One region of the Haliea sp. genome, then DNA from elsewhere that is predicted to be linked to it. Evidence: predicted binding sites of a transcription regulator. Region 1 holds the regulator's gene; the other holds the start of a gene.
The links. The regulator FNR, encoded in region 1, switches genes on or off when oxygen is low (the NO sensors DNR and NnrR bind a similar motif). The targets are predictions, from matches to a motif close to TTGATNNNNATCAA.
Positions count from the first base shown of each region.

Region 2: R3E49_RS06185 (DUF1302 domain-containing protein) is a predicted target of FNR. The motif match lies at 1,986-1,999, and genes of this name have one in related genera.

Region 1 covers NZ_JAWKZJ010000008.1:50,975-54,361, reverse strand. Annotated here, with positions in the region: gene ccoN (cytochrome-c oxidase, cbb3-type subunit I) at 1-72, opposite strand, end outside; gene R3E49_RS14420 (Yip1 family protein) at 127-729, opposite strand; gene fnr (fumarate/nitrate reduction transcriptional regulator Fnr) at 846-1,604, opposite strand; gene R3E49_RS14410 (helix-turn-helix transcriptional regulator) at 1,691-2,890, opposite strand; gene R3E49_RS14405 (DUF1631 family protein) at 2,887-3,387, opposite strand, start outside.
Region 2 covers NZ_JAWKZJ010000002.1:569,658-573,044, forward strand. Annotated here, with positions in the region: gene R3E49_RS06180 (DUF1329 domain-containing protein) at 1-21, opposite strand, end outside; gene R3E49_RS06185 (DUF1302 domain-containing protein) at 46-1,905, opposite strand; gene R3E49_RS06190 (pyridoxamine 5'-phosphate oxidase family protein) at 2,092-2,562, shown strand; gene R3E49_RS06195 (universal stress protein) at 2,537-3,283, opposite strand; gene R3E49_RS06200 (Lon protease family protein) at 3,273-3,387, opposite strand, start outside.

The sequences.
Region 1 (3,387 bases):
CATGATGGCAAACTGGCGAACGACCTTGTAGTTGTAGGTCGAGTGCTCCAGTGCAGCGTTGAGTTCACTCATGTCTTGTTTCCACTGTCAGTAATGTCAGGCAGATCGCCCGCTCGATAAATGCCTTTACACATCGGTAAATGCTGGCCCTGCGCCGAGATCCCAGAGGAACACCGTGGTCACCAGCAGCGATACCAGGATAACCAGGCCGACACCGACCACGGCGGTAGAGAACAGGAAACCCCGCTCCTCCGGAATATTCATCATGATGGGGATGCCCAGGTAGAGCAGATACACAGACCAGCTCACCGCTACCACCCCAATCAGCAGGTCGACCCAGAGCAGGGGGTAGAACCCCGCCGCGCCGAAGACAAACATCGGTGTAGCGGTGAGACCCGCGACCACGATGCCCTTGGCGAAGGATGTTTCCGCCCCATAGGTGCCCGCCATCCAGTGGATGAAGTAACCCACCGCGACGACGCAGCCGACCATGGCGAAGTAGAACAGGATGCAGAGTTGTAGCGCGCTGTCATAGGTCAGGCGTATGGCGGGCCCGTTGCCCACTGTCCAGCCCACGTCGGTGGTGCCGAAATACCAGGCAACCGCAGGAATCAGGGCGAGCACCCAGGGGTAGAGCACCAGGATGTTCTGGCTGCTGGTCGGCAGGCCGGCAACGCTGCGCCACTGGGCGCCGGGTTTGGTCAGAAGACCGATCGTGTGCTGGATCATGTGTTTTTTTTCTCCCCAAAGAATGACTGGTGCCGGGCACAGGCGAAGTGTACCGGGCCGCTCGCCCGCGGCCATGATGCAGATCAAGAATCGGCGGGGTCTTCCCGCTTGAGGTGTCAGTTGGCGATGTTGGCTGCCAGCTGCAGGGCTTCCTGATCCAGGATTTCGATTTCCTTGTTGTCGACGCAGAGGATGCCGTTTTTCTGCATCCTGCTGAAGACCCGGCTGATGGTTTCCACGGTCAGGCCCAGGTAGTTGCCGATATCCACCCGCGACATGGGCAGGCGGAACTGGCTGGCGCTCAGGTTGCGCCGCGCGTTGCGGCTGGCAATGCTGAGCAACAGGGTGGCGACGCGCTCGTCAGCGGAGTTTTTGCTGAGCAGTGTGATCAGCAGCTGATCCTCGGTGATTTCACGGCTCATGAGCTGGAACAGGTGGCGCTGAAGGCTGGGCATGGAGGCGCTCAGGCGCTCCAGGGAATCAAAAGGTATGGCGCAGATGGCCGAGGTCTCCAGCGCCCGCGCCGAGGAGGCGTGGCTGTTGTTGCTGATGCCGTCCATACCGAGGATTTCGCCGGGGAAATAGAAGCCGGTAACCTGCTCGCGACCGTCGCTGGTGGTGCGATAGCCCTTTACGGCACCCGAGCGCACGGCGTAGATGGACTGGAACGGAGTACCTTCGTGGTAGAGCAGTTCGTTCTTCTGCAGCGGCTTGCTGCGCTGGATGATGTTTTCCAGCTGTTCCAGGTCCTGGTGGTTGATGGCCAGTGGCAGGCAGACTTTGCTGAGGCGGCAGGTTTCGCAGTTGACCTTGTACTCGTGGGTGCACGAGCGCAAGGGCGCAGTTTCACTGACATCTTGCAGGCGCATGGACATGCGTGACTCCCCTGGTTTGTAACGCGCAGTATAGTGTATTTGACAGGGCTACTGAACCTCTGTGGGCCAGCTCGCAAAACGATTTCCTAGCCCAGCGAGGCCACACTTTTCAGCACCAGTCGCACCAGTTCCGCCTGCCGCGAAACGCCGGTTTTGGCGAAAATGGACTTGAGCTGGGCACGGGCGGTGTGCTGCGAGATATTCTGTGCCTCAGACACCTCAGCGAGGCTCAGTCCCCGCGACAGCAGGATGGCAAGGTTGGCTTCGGCAGGGGTGAGGTCAAACAGCTGGCCAAGGGTGCCCTGAGAGCTGGGCTCATTCAGGTCCGGGTCGGAAATGAACACGGCAACGCAGGGGCTGGACTGGCCCTCACCCCACTCTGAAACCGGGACCGGGCGCAGTACCAGCCCCAGCTGCGCCCGATCACCGCCGCGCGGTACGCGCAGGGCACGGATGACCGACGCCTCGCCCCGGTGCAGGGCCTTGATGATGGTGTCCAGTGCGGTCTGCAGCTCGCGATTCTTGTCCCGCCCTTCAATGACCAGGTGTTGTCCACGTACGCTGAGGCCGTTGTCGCCCTCCAGAAGCGCGCGTGCGACGGTGTTGGCGCTGAGTACGCGGCCCTGCTCGTCGAGCACGATGGTGGCCACCGCCAGCTGTTCCACGGCGCCGGCGTACAGGTTGCGCTCCGAGGCGGTGCGCCCCAGGGTGGCATACAGCTGGATGGAGAGACGCAGGTGGGGCGCGATGCGGGCAATGGCAGCGCGCTCGTCGTCGTTGAAGGGCGGCTCAGTGTGGCGCCGGGAAAATCGCAGGCGTGCCAGCATCCCTCCGGGCTCCACCGTGTCCAGGCCGAGAATGCGAAACAGCCCCGCGGACTTCAGGTAGTGCTCGTAATACTCCGAGGCGACCAGCTCATCGTCGCTGAGAATGTCCTCCAGTGCCACCACCTTGTCGGGCGGCAGATTGACGAACGGGTCCAGCGCGAAAAACTGTTCGCGGTAGGCGGTGACCTCCCAATCTGCCGGGTCGGAAAGCGGCCGGGCGGCGGTGCCGTCCGCCGCTGGCCGCACACTGTTCAGGATGACGCCGCGATCGTCTTCTGCGGGTGGCCGCAGGACCAGTGAGACCACCTGACACTCAACGAGGCTGCGTAGCAGGGGGAGCGCTGAGGACCAGGGCGGGTTTTCCAGTGGGCCGCGGTACAGGGCCGCCACCAGGTCATCATAGGCAGCGGGCACACCGCCGATCGATGCGACGTCCAGCGGATCGCTCCGCGGGCTCATTTTTCGATACTCGACAGATCCATGGTGACCTCCGCAAGCGGTTTTGGTCGTCCAATACCCCAGCCCTGCAGGTAGTCAACACCAATTTCCTGGAGTTTGCGAATGATGTTCTCATTCTCTACGGATTCGGCAATGGTTTCCTGTCCGAGGAAGTGGGCGAGGTCGTTGATCGAGCGCGCCATGGCGTAATCGTTGCTGTCCTGGTCGATGCTGGTGATGAAGCTGCCGTCGATCTTGACGTAGTCCACCGGCAGCTCGCGCAGGTAATTGTGGCTCGCCAGCCCGGTGCCAAAGTCATCGATGGAGAACTTGCAGCCGATATTGCGGAAAGCCCGCACGAAATCCGCCGCTTTCACCAGGTTGGAAATGGTGCCGGTTTCGGTGATTTCGAAGCACAGGCGGTTGGTGCCTACACCGAACTCCGATATCTGCTCGAACAGGAAGTCCAGGAAGGCATCGTCGGTAACGCTGGCCCCAGACAGGTTGATCGCTACACT
Region 2 (3,387 bases), on a different contig from region 1:
GGCGATCAATCTCTTGTTCATGTGTAACTCCTTTTATCGTTAGGTCTAGAACGCCACCGAGAAGCTGAGGGAGACAAAGTCACGGTCCTTCAACTCGTCATAATCCGCCCCGAAGAAACTGGTGTAGGACAGATCGGCGCGGTACACGTTGAGGTAGTCTGCCGTAACACCCACACTCAAGGCTATACGGTCCTCGACAAAGTTCGGTGCTGGCGAATTGCCCCGTACATCGTGCGACCATGCCATATTGGGCGTCAGGTTGATACCTGCCATCACGTCGGTGTATTCGAGGCCGGCGCGCACCCGGTAACCCCAGGAGAAGTCATCGGTGAAGCCATCGTTGGTGCAGTAGTCGCCGTTGCTGTTGGGACGAATACCGGCGAAGGCCTCTGCCGCGGGGTGGGAATCACAGGCGATGGGGGACCCGGGCCACAGGGCAAAGTTGCTGGCGAAGGGCTCGAAATCACCCACGCCGTAATTGGGCGAACGGCCGTAGTTGATGCTGTCGTCCATACCGTTCAGCCACACGGCACCCACCTCGCTGGCGAACGACAGACGCTGCGCCCCGAGCACCTGCTCGAAAAACTTGATGAACGTCATCTGGAACTGGGTGTAGGACACGTCGTCGTAGCCCGCAACGTAGCCACCGGGCCCCTGCTCGAGCGAGCGCGACAGCATGCGCGACCATTCCGCCGCCGTGCCCAGCGCCACTGCCTGCAACAGGTCCGTGGTGTTGATCTGCAGCGGGAAGTCGGGACGGTAGCTCAACTCACCGGATACCGCCCAGTCGCCCACATTGGTCGCGAAGGTCAGGCCCCAGAGTTCAATATCTTCGGGGAACTCGAAGAAAAACTCGGGGTTGGCACCAAAGTTCACCGGCAGGCCGAAGCTCTGTGTGGCGTTGGTGGCGCTGAAGATCGGGGTGCGGCTGTGGTAGTTCATGTAGTACAGGCCGAACTCGGTGCCGTTCAGTTCTTCCACGTAGTAGCGCAACGCCAGGCCCCATTGCCCGGAATCCGATGCCTCGTCATCCGCGCCCCGGGGCAGGATCAGGCCGGCGGCCTCTGCCTCGCCATCCGGGATGGCATTGGAAATGGTGAGGTAGTCGCAGCCGCCGCCGTAGGGGTCCGCGGCGTTCCAGTAGGTGCCGCACTCATCGAGGATGGTGCGCTGCCAGTCGTACTGCACAAAGCCTTCCACGCTGAGGTCGTAGGTGAGGCCGTAGTTGGCGTACACCATGCCGACGGGCAGCAGCGCTTCCTTGATTTCCGAACCCGGCTTGCGCAGGGCGGTAACGTCGAAGGGGTTGATGACGTTCACACCGTTCTGGATAAACGTGCTTTCGCCCCAGCTCAGCACCATGTTACCGGCCCGCAATTCCAGCGGACTTTCACCCAGCTGGAAACTGCCGTACACGTAGTAGTCGAGAAATTCGATGCCGCTGTACTGCGCCAGCGACTCGAAGTCCGAGGTATCGAGCTTGCGGTTGGGCTGGTAGCCGTTGGCCGCGTGGCCGTGGGGCACATCGCTGGTGCCCACTTCGTGGTCGTACCAGTACTTCACGCGGGTGAACATGCCGTAGGTGTCCGCCGCCAGTTCGAGGTCGTGGATACCCCGTACCTGCAGGGAGAACATGTCGCCGCGGTCGTAGTTGAGGTTGCCGTCATCCGCCACGCTGGAAGACGCTCGACCACGCCCATCAGTGTTCCCCGGGGACAATACGCCGAGGTCGGCGGCCTCCGTGCGCCAACTTGCGCCCACAGAGATGTTCGAGGAGAAATTGCCTTCGAAGGGCCCCAGCTGGAAGGTCTGGGACGAAGCGGGAAGTGCCATGCCGGCGGCCACCAGGGCCAGGATCAACGTGGATTTACGGTGCGGAATAAAGCATCCGGGCTGTTTTTTCACAATCAGCGCTCCTGCTGTCTTTTGTTAGGATTTATCTTGGCAATAGGATAGCAGTATCACCCGGTATCGGCACAGGAATGTTGCTCAGGATCAATTTTTGCCCATATCGCAATATACCGCGTGCAGCCATTCACGCTGGGGGACAAGGGCCCTATACTGCAGGCTGGCAATGGATTGAAGATGCTCATGACACCGACGTTGAAGGGACCCTGGTCCCTCGAGGACACCTGCGAATTTCTGCGCGAAAGCACCTTCCCGCTGCGCCTTGCCAGCACCGGGACCGACGGCTACCCGCGCGTGGTGTCGGTGTGGTACGCATTCGCTGACACTGCGCTGCTGTGCGTTTCCCACCGCAAATCGGCGCTGGTGAAACTGCTGCAACGCGACCCGCGAGTTGGCTTTGAAATATCACCCAACGAGCCGCCCTACCACGGGGCCCGGGGCCAGGGTCGGGCCAGCATGACCCCGCTGGGCGACAGCGATCTGCTCGAGGTGCTGCTGGAACGTTATCTGGGGCAGCAGGAATCGCGCGTCGGCAACTGGCTGCTCTCACGCAAGGCAGAAGAAATGCTGATACGCGTGGAACCGGAGCGTATCTTCACCTGGGACTACCGGCAGCGGATGGCCGACGTCACGCCGGATCCGGCAGCACGATAACCGGCACCGGAATCCTGGCCAGCAGCTGCGCATCTTCATCCGCCAGCACCTTGAACTCCGCGCGATGCAGCAGCAGTGCGCCGCTGCTGGCACGCTGCAGTTGCTGTTCAAGCGCTCGCGCCGAGCGCGCCTGCAGCGCCTCAACCGCGGTGCACAGCGGTAGCTGCAGCAGTTCCGACGGCACCGGCTGTGAGAGCACACGCAGCGGCCCGGGGCGCAACGGCGCCCTCTCGTCGTAAACCAGCACCGTACAGGGCGCCTGCTGCAGCAGCGCGCGACAGGTGGAACCCAGCCGCACACCACCGCAGTAGGCGGACAGCCCGGCCTTGCCCAGCACCAGCATATCGGCGGGGCCGACCTGCGCCAGCGTGGCGGCGACAACGCCGCCGCGGCGCACCTGCAGTGAATAGCGCAGGCTGCCACCGCCCGCCGCGGATTCCAGGGCGCGGTTGACCTGCTGCAGCTGCCGCGACAGCGTGGCCTGCATCCCGGTGACCGTCAGCGGCCTGGCCAGCCCGGTGCGCGCGCCGACTTCACGCGCGAAGGGGAAGTCCGCTGAACGAAGCAGGTTCTCGTCCTCCACATACAGCGCCACCAGCTCCGCCCGGTGCGCATGCGCAAGCTCTACCGCGGCCCGCAGCGCCGCCAGGCTGTGGCGAGACGCATCCAGCATGGCGAGCACGCGGCGCGCCTGCTGTTGCTGCAACGCCTCACTGTTCATCGTCCGCCTCCTCGCTCGAGGGCGCGGCGGCCGCAGCACTATCATCATCCGCGCGCGCCGCCTTGACCACAGCGGAAAACGCCGCGAGCCGCCGGGTGACGCGC